3 regions of the Dechloromonas aquae genome follow, and region 2 is predicted to be linked to each of the others. Evidence: predicted binding sites of a transcription regulator. Region 2 holds the regulator's gene; each other region holds the start of a gene.
The links. Region 2 encodes sigma-54, which starts transcription at its own class of promoters, with help from an activator protein. Its sites were predicted from a motif close to TGGCACGCTTNCTGCTNA; they were not measured.
Positions count from the first base shown of each region.

Region 1: the regulator sigma-54 is predicted to act here: its motif matches at 4,110-4,127, upstream of VX159_RS16220 (TorF family putative porin).
Region 3: the regulator sigma-54 is predicted to act here: its motif matches at 3,665-3,682, upstream of glnA (type I glutamate--ammonia ligase).

Region 1 is NZ_CP144212.1:3,528,845-3,534,933, forward strand. It holds gene VX159_RS16200 (Crp/Fnr family transcriptional regulator) at 1-332, opposite strand, end outside; gene VX159_RS16205 (phosphodiesterase) at 431-1,225, opposite strand; gene VX159_RS16210 (ammonium transporter) at 1,337-2,830, opposite strand; gene glnK (P-II family nitrogen regulator) at 2,841-3,179, opposite strand; gene VX159_RS16220 (TorF family putative porin) at 3,270-4,064, opposite strand; gene VX159_RS16225 (accessory factor UbiK family protein) at 4,289-4,531, shown strand; gene VX159_RS16230 (YifB family Mg chelatase-like AAA ATPase) at 4,554-6,062, shown strand; gene VX159_RS16235 (multidrug effflux MFS transporter) at 6,055-6,089, shown strand, end outside.
Region 2 is NZ_CP144212.1:90,233-96,321, reverse strand. It holds gene hprK (HPr(Ser) kinase/phosphatase) at 1-401, opposite strand, end outside; gene ptsN (PTS IIA-like nitrogen regulatory protein PtsN) at 409-855, opposite strand; gene hpf (ribosome hibernation-promoting factor, HPF/YfiA family) at 910-1,233, opposite strand; gene VX159_RS00500 (RNA polymerase factor sigma-54) at 1,248-2,711, opposite strand; gene lptB (LPS export ABC transporter ATP-binding protein) at 2,742-3,476, opposite strand; gene recX (recombination regulator RecX) at 3,473-3,907, opposite strand; gene recA (recombinase RecA) at 3,900-4,928, opposite strand; gene VX159_RS00480 (RluA family pseudouridine synthase) at 5,200-5,868, shown strand; gene VX159_RS00475 (sodium:solute symporter family protein) at 5,951-6,089, shown strand, end outside.
Region 3 is NZ_CP144212.1:404,902-410,990, reverse strand. It holds gene VX159_RS01925 (efflux RND transporter permease subunit) at 1-1,551, shown strand, start outside; gene VX159_RS01920 (DUF4124 domain-containing protein) at 1,620-2,069, opposite strand; gene glnA (type I glutamate--ammonia ligase) at 2,176-3,594, opposite strand; gene VX159_RS01910 (cation diffusion facilitator family transporter) at 3,783-4,943, opposite strand; gene VX159_RS01905 (rhodanese-like domain-containing protein) at 4,991-5,443, shown strand; gene nadA (quinolinate synthase NadA) at 5,522-6,089, shown strand, end outside.

The DNA.
Region 1 (6,089 bases), 130 kb from region 2:
GCATCGCCGCCGAGCGACAGTAGCTGGCAATCGCTCTCGGCAACACAGCTGGCCGACCGCAATTCCCGATCGAGCAAAGCCATGTCGCCGACCATCCGGCCTCGGCCCTCGTAAGACAGCAAGTATTGCCCGCTCTCTCCGCCCTTGTAGATACCCATCTTGCCTTCAAGCAGGATCAGCATATTGCTGCCCGGGTCGCCTTCGCGAAAAATGGTGTCACCACGCGGCACCTCCTGGTAGGCGAGATAACCCGCCACCACCTCAAGTTCGCGATAGGCAAAATCGCGAAACAGGTCGAGCCCGTCAATCATGTCGGCAATATTCTGGCCCATGCATCCCTCCGGCTATTTCTTTAGTAATAGCCAGGTATTCTAAGCGATCTCCCCCGGCGCCGGAGTTGCGCACCGCCAGGCGAAAGACTGCTGCAAGGTCAGTCAGGATAGGCAACCGGCAGCGGCGCGGACAAGGGCAGGCGATGGGTTATCGGCGGTAGCGGTGGCCGCCAGTCGTGGATCAGGAATGCCCCGGGTTCCAGTTGGAAAGCCAGCGCATCCGGCGCGGCTTCCGGCTGCCAGGCAATCTGGTGCGCAATCGATGGCGCCACCACCGCCGGACGGCCGGCAAACAAGGTGGATACGCTGCGGTGTGCGTGGCCGCAAAGTACCGCCGCAACCTCAGGATGCCGTGCCAGCCAGCACGCCAGCAATTCGCCACCGGCACAGGAAATCGCGTCCAGAGCCGGCAACCCCAGCGTAAACGGCGGATGATGCAGGGCCAGCAAAGCTGGCCGGCCATCACTGACCGACTCCAGCCAGTTGCAGTGGGCTGCGGTCACCTCACCTGCGGTTTGTCCCGACACGCTGCTGTCGAGCAGCAAAATCCGGCCTGCCGCAAGGTCGACCGTGGCACAGGCAAGGACACCAGCAGACCAGGTCTGCTGCGGAAAGAAACGGCGCAGTTGAACTCGGTCGTCGTGATTCCCCGGCAGTACCGCACAAGGCCAGGGCAAGGCCGCCAGCGCCTGGCACAGCCGCTGATAGGCCGCCGGGTCCCCCTGACTGGCCAGGTCACCGGTCAGCAACACCAGGTCAAGCGCGATGCCGCGCCGCTGCAAATCGCGCAGCGCGGCCAAGGCTGCGACAAAAGCCGCCTCCGTGTCGATCGCTCCATACAAGGGGCGAGCGTCGCCGGTGAGATGCAGGTCGGAAAGCTGGGCAATGCGCATGGAAGGAAAGCATGCACCGCAGCCCGCACCAGCGCAAGACAATAAAAAAGGACGCCCGCAGGCGTCCTTGAAGGGAGAGAGGAAAATCCTCGATCTCAGAGGAGAAATGGCTCAGTGGTGGTAGGCGCTTTCGCCGTGCGAGGTGAGGTCGAGACCTTCGCGTTCCTCGTCTTCGGCAACCCGCAGACCGATCACCATGTCGACCAGCTTGTAGGCGACGAAGGAAACCACGCCGGACCAGATCACGACGGTACCGACACCCCACAGCTGGGCGATGACCTGAGCGACCATGTCGTAGTCGCCGACCTTGTTGGCAACGTAGTCATAGACACCGGTACCGCCAAGGGCCGGATCAGCAAAGACGCCGGTCAGGATGGCACCGAGGATGCCGCCAACGCCATGCACGCCGAAGACGTCGAGCGAGTCATCGATACCGAGCAGACGCTTCAGGCCATGCACGCCCCACAGGCAGACCACACCGGCCAGCAGGCCGATCACGATCGAGCCCATGATGCCGACAAAACCGGCAGCCGGGGTGATCGCCACCAGGCCGGCCACCGCACCGGAAGCCACGCCCAGCATCGAGGGCTTGCCCTTGAGAATCCACTCGGCAAACATCCAGGACAGCGCGGCACAAGCCGTGGCCAGCCAGGTGTTGACCATTGCCAGGGCAGCGGCACCGGACGCTTCGAGGGCGGAACCGGCGTTGAAACCGAACCAGCCGAACCACAGCAGGGAAGCACCGATCATCGTGAAGGTCAGCGAGTGCGGCGCCATCGAGACGTTGCCCAGACCGGTACGACGACCGACCAGCGCAGCACCGATCAGACCGGCGATGGCGGCGTTGATATGCACGACCGTACCACCAGCGAAATCAAGTGCGCCCTTCTGGAACAGGAAACCAGCTGTCTTGCCCGCAGCTTCGGCAGCGGCAGCGTCGGTGTAGGCATCGGGACCGGCCCAGTACCAGACCATGTGCGCCATCGGGATGTAAGAAAGCGTGAACCAGATCACCATGAACACCAGGATCGCGGAGAACTTGGCGCGCTCGGCGAAAGCACCGACGATCAGGCCGCAGGTAATCGCCGCAAAGGCGCCCTGGAAGATCACGAAGGCCAGCTCGGAGATCACCACCCCCTTGGAGAAGGTCGCACCGACCGATTCCGGGGTAATGCCCTTGAGGAACATCTTGTCGAGCGTACCGAAGAATTCGTTACCTTCGGTGAAGGCTGCCGAGTAGCCGTATACCACCCAGAGGACGGTAATCAGCGAGAACACGGTGAACACCTGCATCAGCACCGAAAGCATGTTCTTGGAGCGGACCAGACCGCCGTAGAACAGGGCCAGGCCGGGAATCGACATCAGGATCACCAGCGCGGCGCTGATCATCACCCAGGCGTTGTCGGCCTTGTTGGCCACCGGGGCCGGGGCGGCCGCATCAGCGGCAGCCGGGGCCGCAGCGGCGGCAGGCGCGGCGTCGGCCGCTGCGGGCGCAGCAGCAACCGCTACGGCAGTGACCGCCGGGGCGGCCTTTTCTTCCGCCCAGGCCGGAGCGCCGAAGGCGACCGCGCCGAGCAGGGCAAGCATGGCAAATACGCGTTTCATGATTTGCTCCTCAAAGGGCATCGGTGCCGGTTTCGCCGGTGCGGATGCGGATCGTCTGTTCCAGGTCGAATACAAAAATCTTGCCGTCACCGATCTTGCCGGTGGATGCGGACTTTTCGATGGCTTCGATCACCTGATCGAGTTGTTCGCTGCGCACGGCAGCTTCGATCTTGACCTTGGGCAGGAAATCGACGACGTATTCGGCACCCCGATAAAGCTCGGTGTGGCCCTTTTGCCGGCCGAAACCCTTGACCTCGGTCACCGTGATGCCCTGCACACCGATGGCGGACAGCGCCTCGCGCACTTCGTCAAGCTTGAACGGCTTGATAATGGCAGTAACGAATTTCATGATGCTTGGTTCCTCGAAAGGGTAGAAATCTGGTGCTTGCGTTCCCGTCGGCGCCGGCCGAACGCCGACGGGAAACTGGCAGCGGATTGCTTAGAAGTTCTTCAGGAAGGACACGGAAACAACGCCCTTGCCCACATCCTTGCCGTCCCAGCGATAAGCCTGGCCGACACCACCCTTGGCGTTGGTATCGGTATAGCTGACGCCGACGATGCCGAAGCCGAAGTCCTTGGTCACGCCCAGCTTCCAGTCGGTGTAGGAAGCCGGCAGGCCGGTTTCGACGGTGTTCTTGATGTTCTGACGGCCGAGGTGGGCGATCACGTTCACCGTCTCGTTAACCGGGTAGGTCACGGTCAGGTCGATGTAGCCCGAGCCCTCGCTCTTGTTGTTGGCGCCGGTACCGCCCCAACCGAAGATGTTCTGGGAAACGACATGGTTGTACTTCAGGCTGACGATGTTCCAGGTCGCACCGACGTAGATTTCGGAGGTGTTGGCAGTCACGTTGGGAGCGCCGCCAACGGTGGCGCGGAAATCACCCGGGTAGAAATAGCGGATGAAGCCGACGTCGTAGCCGACATCGCCGACGGTGCCCTTGTAGCCACCATAGACGTCAACTTCAACGTGGTTGTTCTTCTGGTAGGTCCAGTCCGGACGGTCGGTCCAGTTGACCTGGGAAGCCCACAGACCGGCATACAGGCCGCTGGCGTGTGCGTAATCGACACCGCCTTGCAGCGCCGGGCGATGCTGGCTCTGGCTGATACCGCGGAAGATGTAGTCGGACACGACACCAACGTTGGCGGTAAAGGTATGCGGACCAGCGGCCTCTTCGGCAACGACCGGGGCCGCGAAGGCTGCAGCAAGCGACAGGGCAATCAGGGAATACTTCATGAACCTCTCCTAAATTGATTTGGAAAAATTTTGTGCAAGGCCTACTTAGCACGAGCCATGCCAGGCCTTGTTCTTGACAAAAATCAATGAATTTTAAGTCGCCAGCCGAAGTTATGCATAAAGAATGCACCATGGCGGTGCCTCGAACCGGTGCATCGCACCAGCGCCGAGCAAGCAGAGGTCGCCAGGGCCTGTGCTAAACTCGGCGGCGAACGGAGGACACCATGCTCGACCCCAAGATTTTTGAAGATTTCGGCGCCCGGATGAGCGCCCTGCTCGCCACCGGCCCGGCCGCCGACCTGGAAAAGAACGCCAAGGCCCTGATGAGCGGTTTTTTTGACAAGCTCGATCTGGTCACCCGCGAAGAATTCGACGTTCAGGCACAGGTTCTGGCCCGCACCCGGCAAAAGCTGAAAGAACTCGAAGCCCGCGTCGAGGCGCTGGAAAAGGCCCGCGACCAGGCCTGAGCGCGCTCCCGGAACCCCGGCCATGGCCCTCGCCATCGCGCACAGTCGCGGACTCGACGGCCTGAATGCGCCGCCGGTCCGGGTTGAGGTTCATCTGGCCAGCGGCTTGCCGGCCTTTGCGCTGGTCGGCCTGCCCGATACCGAAGTCAAGGAAGCCCGCGACCGGGTCCGTGCGGCGATCGTCAATTCCGGATTTGAATTCCCGCAAAAGCGGATTACCGCCAACCTGGCCCCAGCCGATTTACCCAAGGAATCCGGTCGCTTCGACCTGCCGATCGCGCTGGGCATCCTCGCGGCCAGCGGGCAGATTCCGGCCAAGGCTCTGGCCGACTACGAATTTGCCGGTGAATTGTCGCTGTCGGGCGAATTGCGCCCGATACGCGGGGCGCTGGCGATGGCCCTGCAGGCCGGCGACTCGGGCAAGACCTTCATCCTGCCCGCCGCCAGCGCCTGCGAAGCGGGCCTGACGCAGACCGCGCCGGTACTCGCTGCATCCAGCCTGCTTGCCGTCTGCGCCCATCTCTGCGGGCGCGAAAGCTTGTCGGCAGCGGCCAGCGCCACGGTCGACCACGAAATTTCCGGTTTTTCCCCGAACACGCCCGATCTGCTCGACGTGCGCGGGCAAACCCAGGCCAGACGCGCGCTCGAAATCGCCGCCGCCGGCCAGCACTCGCTGCTGTTTTCCGGCCCGCCCGGCTCGGGCAAGTCGATGCTTGCCGCCCGCCTGCCCGGCCTGCTGCCACCGCTTGACCTGGCCGCCGCCCGCGAGTCGGCCGCCGTGCTCTCCTTGAGCGGCCAATTCAGGCCCGAGCAATTCGGCCAGCGCCCTTACCGGCAGCCACATCACACCGCTTCGGCAATTGCCCTGGTCGGCGGCGGCAATCCGCCGCGCCCCGGCGAAATCAGCCTGGCGCACCAAGGCATCCTGTTTCTTGATGAATTGCCGGAGTTCGACCGCAAGGTGCTCGAAACCCTGCGCGAACCGCTAGAAACCGGGCGCGTGCATATCGCCCGCGCCGCCCGCCACGCCGAATATCCGGCCCGCTTTCAACTGCTGGCGGCGATGAATCCATGCCCCTGCGGCTATCACGGCCATCCCGGCCGCGCCTGCCGGTGCACGCCGGACCAGATCAGCCGCTACCGCGCCCGGCTCTCCGGACCCTTCCTCGACCGCATCGACCTGCTGGTTGAGGTCCCGGCGCTCTTGCCCGAGGAACTGGCCAGCCGCGCTCCCGGCGAAAGCTCGGCCGAAGTCAGGCCGCGTGTTGCCGCCGCCCAGGCCCGCCAATGGCAGCGCCAGGGCAAAAGCAATGCGCAACTCGCCGGGCAGGAAGTCGATACCCATTGCACGCCGGACGCCGCCGGCCAGCAACTGCTGCAGCAGGCGGCAAGCCGCCTCGACCTCTCGGCCCGCGCCTGGCACCGCGTACTGCGGGTCGCCCGCACCATCGCCGACCTCGCCGCCAGCGACACGGTCAGCAGCCAGCATATTGGCGAAGCGATCCAGCTGCGGCGCCTGGCGCATGCCTGAGCAGTCCGGCCAGCGCCGGGGCCTCGC
Region 2 (6,089 bases):
AGCCGGGCCGACAGGTAGATGCGCAGCAGGTCAATCACCCCGGAGCAATGCTTGGGGGTCAACAGCAGCGGGGTGTTGGTCCGGGTACAACCCTCGGTCAGCATCTCCGGCGGACTCAGGCCATCGGCAACAATCACCGCCGGCGGCTGCGCTGCCAGCAGATCGTTGAGCATCTGCCCGAACCGGCGCTCGCCAATCCGGTAAGCCCAGTCATATTCGGCTTTCCCCATCACCTGCAGGCGTTCGGGGTGAATGATGTTGATGTGCCCGACCACATCGGCGCCGTAGTTATTCGATTCCTTGATCTCGATCCGGCGATCGTTGTCCTCACCCAGCAACCAGGAGAGCATCAGCTTCTCACGGTTATCCTTGTACAACTGAACCAGGCTGATGTGGCGCACGCAGGCCTCAGGCGGTGAAAAGCTGCAGCACGGCAGCGGCGTCTTCGGCGCTGTTCAGTGAATCGCGGAAGCTGCGTTCGGCAAAACGCTGCGCCAGTTCGGAAAGAATCTGCAGATGCGCCTCGGTGGCCTGTTCGGGCACCAGAAGGACAAACAGGAGATTGACCGGACGACCGTCGGGCGAATCAAACGGCACCGGCGTGCCAAGACGAAAAAAGGCTCCAGCCGCCTGCTTGAGGCCCTTGATCCGGCCGTGCGGGATGGCAATGCCCTGGCCGATGCCAGTGGAGCCCAGCTTTTCACGGGCAAACAGGCTGTCGAAAATCTGGGCCCGGGCAATGCCCAGTTGCGCTTCGAAAAGCTGGCCCGCCTGCTCGAAGACCCGCTTTTTGCTGGTGGCCTCAAGGTCGAGGACAACGCGGTCGGCAGACAGGATAGTGTTCAGGGGATTCATAGGAAAAGATAAAGCAAAGGCCGTACTCCCCAAGGAAGCACGGCCGGGCAGTGCTTATTCGGCAGCTTGCAGGGTGGGCTTTTCGCCGCGATGGTGATCCTGCAGCTTCTGCTTGTGCTTCTGGACCTGACGATCCAGCTTGTCAAACAGGGCGTCGATGGCGGCGTACAGGTCGTCGCCGGCTTCTTCGACATGCAGATCCTTACCCGGAACATGCATGGTCACTTCGGCCTTCTGCTTGAGCTTTTCGACGGACAGGACGACGTTCACGCCCGTCACCTTGTCAAAGTGACGAACCACGGGGTCCAGCTTGTTCTCGACGTATTCGCGCAGAGCCGGCGTAACTTCGATGTGGTGACCACTGATCTGCAGATTCATGTTTTCTCCTCTCTCTACAGGGTCTTGCGTAAATTGACCGGCGGGATGTTGAGCGACTCACGGTACTTCGCTACCGTCCGTCGGGCTACAACGATTCCCTGCTGGCCTAGTATTTCGGATATTTGACTATCCGACAAGGGCTTTTTGCCATCCTCGGCCCCAATCAATTGCTTGATCAGTGCCCGGATGGCAGTTGCAGAGCAAGCGCCACCGGTATCGGTGGACACATGACTGCCGAAGAAATATTTGAGTTCGAAGATGCCGCGCGGGGTGGCCATGAACTTCTGGCTGGTGACGCGTGACACGGTCGACTCGTGCAAATCGAGAATATCGGCGATTTCGCGCAGAACCAGCGGGCGCATTGCGACCTCGCCGTGTTCAAAGAACTGCTTCTGGCGCTCGACGATCGCCTGCGACACCCGCAGGATGGTGTCGAAACGCTGCTGCACGTTCTTGATCAGCCAGCGGGCTTCCTGCAACTGGCCCGTCAGGTTGCCATTGCCACGCCGCTGCTGGGCCAGGATTTCGGCATAGAGACGATTGACGCGCAAGCGCGGATAGGCATCGGGGTTGATGTAAGCCGTCCACTTGCCCTTGAGCTTTTTGACGATCACGTCGGGCGTAATGTAGCGCGCATCGTGCGCTGCAAAATGCGCACCGGGTCGTGGATTCAGGCTGACGATCAGCGCGTGCGCAGCCTTCAGGGCGGCATCGTCGGAGGAAGTCAGGCGCTTGAGCTTGGCAAAATCACGGGCGGCCAGCAGTTCCAGATGCTGCTCGACGATCCGCAGTGCCAACTCGCCCTCCCGGCTGACGGGCAAAGCCCGCAACTGCAAAGCCAGGCACTCCTGCGGCGAACGGGCGCCAATCCCGGTCGGGTCAAAATTCTGGATGTGCTTGAGCGCGATTTCGAGTTCTTCGAGCTCGATTTCGTATTCCGGCGGCAGGGTTTCCCACAATTCGACCAGCGGCGTTGATAGATAGCCGTCGTCGTCGAGGGCCTCGATCAGGAAACGGACCAGCGAGCGGTCGCGCTCCGACAACTGGGTCATCCCCAACTGCCAGCCGAGATGATCGCGCAGGCTGGTCGTTGCCGCGTGGATATCCTGGGCGTCGCTGTCGTCGTCCTCGTCACGCCCGGCACCGCTATAGGTACCGGCATCGCTGGCCCAGCGGTCATCGTCGACATCGGCCGGAGTGATCGGGGGCTCGCTATCGCGATCATCGCCCTGCGCAGCCGGTTCGGAAGCAGTCTCAGACTGGCTCGCCTCCTGCTGGTAGGGGCTGTCGAAGGACTGGGCCGAGGCAAAGGACTCCGGCACGTCATCGTCGCGCTCGAGCAGCGGGTTCTCAAGCAGGTAACGCTCAATCTCCTGTTGCATCTCGATGGTCGACAGCTGCAGCAGTTTGATCGACTGTTGCAGTTGCGGCGTCAGCGCCAGATGCTGGGAGAGTTTGAGCTGGAGGGCGGGCTTCATTGTTGCTGCGGGTTTCCGGGCCTGGGTGCGTCAGAGGCGGAAATGCTCGCCGAGATAAACTTTGCGCACGCTTTCATTATCGACGATTTCGTCCGGGCGTCCAGAGGCGAGCACGTGCCCGGCATTGATGATGTAGGCGTGATCGCAGATCCCCAAGGTTTCGCGCACATTATGATCGGTGATCAGCACGCCGATCCCGCGCTCTTTGAGGAAACGGATGATTTTCTGAATCTCCAGCACGGCAATCGGGTCGACACCGGCAAAAGGCTCATCGAGCAGGATGAAGCGCGGATTGGTCGCCAGCGCCCGGGCAATTTCGACTCGCCGCCGCTCGCCACCCGACAGGGCGGCGGCATTGACATGGCGAACATGGCCAATGTGCAGTTCGCCGAGCAGGTTTTCGAGCCGGGCATTGACCTCGCTCTCGGGCAGGTCGAGCAGTTCGAGAATCGCCCGGATGTTGTCCTCGACGTTGAGCTTGCGGAAGACCGAAGCCTCCTGCGGCAGGTAGGACAAACCCTGCTGCGCGCGCCGATGCATCGGCAGATGGGTCAGGCGTTCGTCGTCGATATAGACCTCGCCGCCATCCGAGGCGACAAGGCCAACGATCATGTAGAAACAGGTAGTCTTGCCGGCACCGTTGGGCCCCAGCAGACCGACCACCTCGCCGGCGCCGACATTGAACGACACATCCTCGACCACGGTGCGGGCCTTGTAGCGTTTCTTCAGGTTGTGTGCCGACAGGCGGGCGAGGGTGCTGCTCATGATTCATCATCTCCGCGCAGGACGCAGCGGATCGCCGCTGACGAAAAGCCACGATAGTGCAGAAAGCGCTGTTGCCTGGCCCGTTCTGCGGGGCTATCCGGCAGGTGGGTGAACTTGCGTTGCCAGACCTGGCGACAACGCGCGCCTTCGTCGCCGGCCTCGGGCAGGGCAGCGGCAATTTCATCATCGCCGATGCCTTGCTGGCGCAACTCCTGGCGCAACCTGGCGTTGCCATAGCGCGCGCCACGGGCAGCTACCCGCTCCGCCGCATAGCGCTGGTCGGAGAGCAGTCGTTCGGCTTGCAGCGAGTCGAGCACGGCGTTCAGTTCTTCTTCCGATTCGGCGTGCGCAGCGAGTTTCGCTTTCAGTGCTGCCCGGCTGTATTCGCGCCGGGTCAGCAACTGCAGGGCGCGCACACGCAGATCAGGCATCGGCCGGTGCCGACTTGCTCGGTTTGATCACGGTGACGCTGGCCGCTTCGCGAATCTGCGCCTCGACTTCCTGAGCGATTTCCGGATGGGCGCGCAGGAATTCGCGGGCGTTGTCCTTGCCCTGGCCAATCTTTTCACCCTTGTACGAATACCAGGCACCGGACTTGTCGATCAGCTTGTGGGCGACACCCATTTCGATGATTTCACCCTCGCGGGAAATCCCCTCGCCGTAGAGGATGTCGAAAATGGCTTCGCGGAACGGTGGCGACACCTTGTTCTTGACGATCTTGACCTTGGTTTCGTTGCCAATCACTTCGTCGCCCTTCTTGATCCCGCCGATGCGGCGGATGTCCATCCGTACCGAGGCATAGAACTTGAGTGCGTTGCCGCCGGTGGTGGTTTCCGGCGAACCGAACATGACCCCGATCTTCATCCGGATCTGGTTGATGAAGATGACCAAGGTGTTGGTCTTCTTGATGTTGGCGGTCAGTTTGCGCAGTGCCTGCGACATCAGGCGGGCGTGCAGGCCGACCATCTGGTCGCCCATCTCGCCTTCGATTTCGGCGCGCGGCGTAAGCGCAGCAACCGAGTCAACGATGATGATATCTACCGAACCCGAACGCACCAGCATGTCGGCAATTTCCAGCGCCTGTTCGCCAGTATCAGGCTGCGAAATCAGCAGGTCACCAACATTAACACCGAGCTTTTGCGCATACTGCGGATCCAGCGCGTGTTCGGCGTCGATGAACGCCGCCACGCCACCCAGCTTCTGCATTTCGGCAACCACTTGCAGACACAGCGTGGTTTTGCCCGAGGATTCCGGGCCGTAAATCTCGACCACCCGGCCACGCGGCAAACCACCGACGCCAAGCGCAATATCAAGGCCGAGCGAACCGGTCGACACGACCTGGATACCCTCGTCGATTTCGGCATCGCCCATCTTCATGATGGAGCCCTTGCCAAACTGCTTCTCGATTTGCTGCAGCGCCGCGGCGAGCGCTTTTGCCTTGTTGTCGTCCATGGGAACACCTCGGAAATTTGTCGGAATTATGGCACAGGGGCCGAAGATGGAACAGAAATTGCAGACGGTCGCCGGCTGCCAAGGTACGCCGCCAATCAATTACTGTTGATATTTACAGTATATGCACTGACGAGCTTTTGGCAAGCTGTTTGCTTGCCAGGTTGGCAATCCCGCTGCAGATTCACGGTCGACGCCTGAATTCGCGGGATTTCCCGCGCCTTGGCCTCGTTGACGCCGGTCTGCGCTAGCGGCTGTGGCAGAATCGCGCCCCATGGCTCATATTGCCCCCCCCTATCTGCCGCCCCCGGATACAGGCACTGCTCCGCTCTTTTGCGATCCTGCCGTGCTGGTCGTCGACAAACCTGCCGGCCTGCTCTCGGTGCCCGGGCGCGGCGAGGAACGTCAGGATTGTCTGGTCACCCGCCTGCACCGGCAAGGTTACTCCGATGCACTGACCGCACACCGCCTGGACATGGGCACCTCCGGACTGCTGATACTGGCCCGGGGCGAAGCCGCCCACAGCGAACTGTCGCGGCAGTTTCGCGAACGTCTGGTGGATAAGCGCTACATCGCCGTGGTTGCTGGCCTGCTCGCCGACGATTGCGGCAGTATCGACCTGCCGCTGATCTGCGACTGGCCGAACCGCCCCCGGCAAATGGTTGATTTCACGCTCGGCAAGCCGTCGCTGACACATTTCAGGGTGCTTGCCCGCGACCCGGCCAGCGACAGCACCCGGGTCGAACTGGAGCCGATCACCGGTCGCTCGCACCAGTTGCGGGTGCACCTGGCGGCGCTTGGCCACCCGATTCTCGGCGATGAGCTCTATGCCGGCCCGGCGGCCGAACGCGCCCCCCGACTGCTGTTGCACGCCAGCAAAATCAGCTTTTTTCACCCGTCGACCGCAGAAAAACTCGAATTTTCCTGCGCGCCGCCGTTCTGACCCGGGAGAGCCCGTGCGGAACCCGGCAAACCCCGTATAATCCCCGCGTTTTCAACCCCTTGCCGGCGTTTTCCGCACTGCCATGCTGATCTGGTTCGTCGCCCTTTACCTGCTCGTCTCCATCGGCATCGGCCTCTTTGCCGCAACGCGCGTACATAGCACCAAGGATTTCGCGGTGGCCGGTCGCCACCTGCCGCTGCCGGTCGTCACTGCCACGGTCT
Region 3 (6,089 bases), 310 kb from region 2:
CACGATGTATACAACACCGCCTTCTATCGTCGCTTCCGCGCTCTCGTCGCGCTCTGCGTACACCGCCGCTGGCTGGTGATCGGGCTGACCCTGGGCCTGTTCGTCCTGTCGCTGGCCGGCATGGGCAAGGTCCAGAAACAGTTCTTTCCCAACTCGACCCGACTGGAACTCAACGTTGAACTGCGCCTGCCGGAAGGCGCCTCGGTCGCTGCCATCGACGCGGAAACGGCACGCCTTGAACGCTGGCTGGATGCCGATCAGGAACGACATCAAGATTTCGAGCACTACATCGCCTACGTCGCCTCCGGTTCGCCGCGCTATTACCTCGGTCTTGACCAGCAGTTGCCGGCCGCCAACGTCAGCCAGCTGGTCATCGTCACTCGTAGCGTTGAATCGCGCGAAGCCCTGCGCCAGCGCCTGATCACCCTGTTCGACCAAGGCGATTTCGCTGCCCGCGCACACATCGCCCGGATTGAAAATGGTCCGCCAGTCGGCTATCCGGTGCAGTACCGGGTCTCCGGTGAGGACCTCGGCGAATTGCGCCGGATCGCTGCAGAAATTGCTGAGGTGATGCGTAGCGACCCCGAGTTGTCGCACATCAATACCGACTGGAGCGAACTATCCAAGGTCGTCCGCGTCGAGATCGACCAGGACAAGGCCCGCCTGCTTGGCGTTTCCAGCCAGGACATCGCGGCCCTGCTCAACCTCAGCCGCAACGGCCTGACCGTAACCAACTTCCGCGAGGGCGAGAAGAGCATCGACATCGTGCTGCGCGGTGCTGCCGACGAGCAGCGCCGACTGGAACAACTACCGAATCTTGCCGTACCCACCCGCAGCGGCCGGAGTGTACCGCTGTCACAGGTCGCCACCCTGCACCACGATTTCGAACCCGGAATTGTCTGGCGCCGCGACCGCCTGCCAACGATTACTGTCCGCGGCAACCTTTATGGCAAAACCCAGCCGGCGACCATTGTCGACCGCCTGCAGCCGCAAATCAGCAGCATTGCCGGCAAGCTGCCTGCGGGCTACAAACTGGCGATTGGCGGCTCGGTCGAAGAATCTTCGAAAGGATCGGCATCGGTAGCTGCAGGCATGCCGATCTTCATCCTCGCGGTAATCACCATCCTGATGCTGCAATTGCAGCGCGTCTCGCAGGTAATCATGGTATTGCTGACCGCGCCGCTTGGCATCATCGGCATTGCATTGTTTCTGCTGGTCTTCAACAAGCCTTTCGGCTTCATGGCCCTGCTCGGTGCGATCGCGCTGTTCGGGATGATCATGCGCAACTCAGTCATTCTGGTCGACCAGATCGAACAAGACCTGGCGGCGGGCAAAGCTCGCCTGGAGGCCATTGTCGAATCGACCGTGCGCCGCTTCCGCCCCATCGTACTGACCGCACTGGCGGCCGTGCTGGCGATGGTCCCTCTGTCGCGCAACGACTTCTTCGGACCGATGGCCGTGGCGATCATGGGCGGCCTGATCGTCGCCACGGCGCTCACCCTGCTCTTCCTGCCGGCGCTCTACGCGGCCTGGCACAGGGTCAAAGCCTAGGTACCGGCTAGCAGCGATCACTGAGGGATACCCGGCCCCCTCAGTGGTGCAAGCGCCAACCCCGGGGACTAACGCAAGTTGCCGAGTTCTTTCTGCAGCGCCTGGACATTGCGCTCATGCTGCTGCACCCGCTCGCGATAGGGCAGCAACCGATCCACACCGGGCCGCTGCGCCTCCAGATCGGCCAGATCGCGCCGGGCGGTCTCGAGACTGCGCTGTTCGCCCGCCAACTCCTGCTCAAGGATATGGCGCCGATCGCTATCGCGAGCCTTCTGGGTTTCTTCCTGGACACGGGGGAACCCCGCCGGGCTGGGTGTTGCCGCAGCCTTGGGCGCAGCTTTCGGCGGCGGCAAGTTGTTCTCAGGTGCGCTGACGATGGGTTTGCAGTTTTTATCGACGCGGTGATTCGAAATCAACACCCCGCCACCGGCATCTACGCACTTGTAAATAACCTGCGCCGATGCCGGCAACGTCACCAGGGACGCCAGCAGCAACGCCCGGACCAAGATTTTTGTCATCGCCATGAACTCCTCCGGAGGGCAAGTCTACCGAACTGACTGCGTCTTGCAACGACAATAAAAAAGGCGGGAACAAGTCCCGCCTTCTGGCTACTACAGTGGCTGCTTAGCAGCTGTAGTACATATCGAACTCGACCGGATGGGTGGTCATGCGGATACGATTGACTTCTTCCATCTTCAGGGCGATGTAGGCATCGATCCAGTCGTTGGAGAAGACACCGCCACGGGTCAGGAACTCGCGATCCTTGTCCAGATTGGCCAGAGCTTCTTCGAGCGAGGCGCAAACGGTCGGGATCAGCGCGTCTTCTTCCGGCGGCAGATCGTACAGGTTCTTGTCAGCCGGATCGCCCGGGTGGATCTTGTTCTGGATACCGTCCAGACCAGCCATCAGCAGAGCGGCAAAGCACAGGTACGGGTTGGCGATCGGATCCGGGAAGCGGGTTTCGATACGACGGGCCTTGGTCGAGGCGACGAACGGGATGCGGATCGAAGCGGAACGGTTCTTGGCGGAGTAAGCCAGCTTGACCGGAGCTTCGTAGTGCGGGACCAGACGCTTGTAGGAGTTGGTACCCGGGTTGGTGATCGCGTTCAGGGCCTTGGCGTGCTTGATGATGCCGCCGATGTAGAACAGGGCGGTTTCAGACAGGCCGGCGTACTGGTCGCCTGCGAACAGGTTCTTGCCGTCCTTCCAGATCGACTGGTGCACGTGCATGCCGGAACCGTTGTCGCCAACGATCGGCTTGGGCATGAAGGTGGCGGTCTTGCCGTACTGGTGGGCAACGTTGTGCACCACGTACTTCAGCATCTGGGTCTGGTCGGCACGCTTGACCAGGGTGTTGAAGACGGTACCGATTTCGCACTGGCCAGCGTTGGCCACTTCGTGGTGGTGCACTTCGACCGGGCAGCCGATGGCTTCCAGGGTCAGGACCATGGCGGAGCGGATGTCGTGCAGGCTGTCGATCGGCGGGACCGGGAAGTAGCCGCCCTTGACGGTCGGACGGTGGCCGGTGGCGCCGCCAACGGCGTCGTTCTTCTCACCGGAACCCCAGGAGGCTTCGGCGGAGTGGATCTTCAGCGAGCAGCCGGACATGTCGACCGACCATTCGACGCCATCGAAAATGAAGAATTCGGGTTCCGGGCCGAAATAGGCGGTATCGCCGATGCCGGAGGACTTCAGGTAGGCTTCAGCGCGCTTGGCGATGGAGCGCGGATCGCGGTCGTAGCCACGGCCGTCGGCAGGATCGACGACGTCGCAGGACAGAACCACGGTGGTTTCGTCAAAGAACGGGTCGATGTAGGCGGTAGCGGGATCCGGCATCAGGATCATGTCGGAAGCCTGGATACCCTTCCAGCCAGCGATGGAGGAGCCGTCGAAAGCGTGACCGTTTTCGAACTTGTCTTCGTCAAAGGCGGAGACCGGCACGGTGACGTGCTGTTCCTTGCCACGGGTGTCGGTGAAACGGAAATCGACGAACTTGGCGTCGTTTTCCTTGACCATCTTCATCACGTCTTGCGGGGTTGCCATAAGCGTTAGTCTCCTAAGAAAACAATGTGCCGGGCTGTCCGGCGCCAATCAAAAATCGCAACGCTGTTTGCTAGCAGGAAGCATGCCACTGCCTGCGACTCAACTTTCTATTGTGCCACAAGGGGATAAGCTCGTCGCCAAAAGAATCCATGCACGCAATTGGTGCGCATCCACCAGGGGCAGCACCGTTACGGTGCGTGGCGCACCCAGACCGCCAAGTTGCGCAGCCCACCGACCTCCGGCCAGGCTGCCGCAATCCGGGCCTCGAGCGCCTCCAGCCCCGCCCCTGCCGGCAAGGCCGCAGTGAAGAACAATTCGATTTCCAGGCGTCCGCCGAGGTAGTGCAACTCCATCCGCTCCAGCGGCGGCCACCCCGCCAGCCCGGGCGCCAACACCGCCATGATGGCGTCGCGCGTCGGCAAACCAGGCGCCGGCAAAGCCTGCCCATCGTCCTCGGGGTCGATATGAACCAGTACATCAAGGACATCCCGGTGCATCGCCAGCAGGCGCTCACGTACTGCCTCGGCCACCCGGTGCCCTTCGGAGACGCTGATCCGTGGCCGGACCTGAACATGTGCATCGACCAGCACATGCTGCGCCATCCGCCGGGTCCTGAGCCGGGGCTCGCCAACTACTCCGGACACCGCCCGGACCGTCGTGGTCAGCGCCGCAACCTCGGCAGCCTCCAGCCCGGTATCGATCAGTTCGCGCAGCGCCCCCAGCCCCAGTTCGCCGCCCAGGCGCAGAATCATCAGGCCCATCAAGGCAGCTGCCAGCAAGTCAAGCAAAGGCCAGCCGAGCAAGGCACCGCCGACACCGACCACCACCACCAGGGCCGAAGCGGCATCAGCCCGGGTATGCAGGGCATTGGCCAACAGTAATTTCGAACGCAGGCGATCGGCTACTGCCGCCAGGTAACGATATAACCCTTCCTTGGCAACCACCGTGGCCAAGGCAACCCAGAAGGCCGCTGCCGCCACCGCAGGCGGTGCCTCGCCCTGCTGCAGACGACTGGCGCAATCCCAGAGGATGCCACCGCCGATCAGCGCCAGGGAAGTTCCGAGGATCAGCGTCGCAGCCGTTTCAAAGCGGGCATGACCATACGGATGCGCAGCATCAGCCGGGTGCGCGCTCTGGCGGGTAGCAAAAAGCACCAGAAAATCCGACAGCAGATCGGAAAAGGAATGCAGACCATGCGCCAGCAGCGACTGCGAGTGCGCCAGCCAGCCGACCAGCAACTGCGCCAGAGTCAGCAGCAGATTGACGCCGGCACTCAGCCAGGTGGCGCGCTGCGCCTCCGCGTGACGCAACGCGCCGTTACTGCCCAGGTCGAATTCGCCCTCTGCCATCGTCTCTGCCCTATACTTACGCCCCTGGATTCTAGCAGCCGCCACCCATGGGAACGATTACCGAAATTTTGCGCCTGGCGCAGGCGCGTGCCGAAGGCCTGGGCCGCCCCTATCAGGGCGAACTATTGCCGGCGGAAGCCTACCTGCTCCTGCAGCAGGCGCCCGGCGCCCGTCTGGTCGATGTGCGCACCCGTGCCGAATGGGACTGGGTCGGCCGGGTACCGCAGGCAGTCGAAATCGAATGGAACCAGTACCCGGGCGGTACGCGCAATCCGCACTTCGTTGCCGAACTGACCCGCCAGGTCGATCGCGAAGCGCTGGTGATGTTCCTCTGCCGTAGCGGCGTGCGCTCGATTGGCGCCGCCAGCACGGCCTGCGAAGTGGGTTTCACCAATTGCTACAACATCCTTGAAGGCTTCGAGGGCGACAAGGACGCCAACGGTCAGCGCGGTCACATCGGCGGCTGGCGCAAGGCCGGACTGCCCTGGCACCAGGGCTGATGCGGCCAGGCATTTTCGCGAATTTTCACGGTCGACCGTAAAAATCGACAAAAACCAACCCTTACACTCTGTCTCAGCATGCAAACCGCGACCATTTCCTTCGACCCGTTCAACAGCCTCTCCGACGAAGCCTGTCAGGAACGCATCCGCGCTGCCCGCGCCAAGCTCGGCAAGAAGGCCGTGATCCTCTGCCACCATTACCAGCGTGCCGACGTCTATCAGCATGCCGATCTGACCGGCGACTCACTCAAGCTGTCGCGCCTCGCCTCGCAAACCGACTCGGAATATGTCGTCTTCTGCGGCGTGCACTTCATGGCCGAAGTCGCCGACATCATGACCGCACCCAACCAGATCGCGATCCTGCCCGATCTTGCCGCCGGCTGTTCGATGGCCGACATGGCCAACCTGGCCAAGGTCGAACGCTGCTGGCGCGAGCTAGGCGCGGTGATCGATGTCGAAAAAGAAGTCACCCCCGTCACCTACATCAACTCGGCCGCAGACCTCAAAGCCTTCTGCGGCGAGCACGGCGGCATCGTGTGCACCTCTTCGAATGCCGGCACTATCGCCAAATGGGCCTTTGACCAGCGCCCGAAAGTGCTGTTCTTCCCCGATCAGCACCTGGGTCGCTGGACCGGCCACAACATGG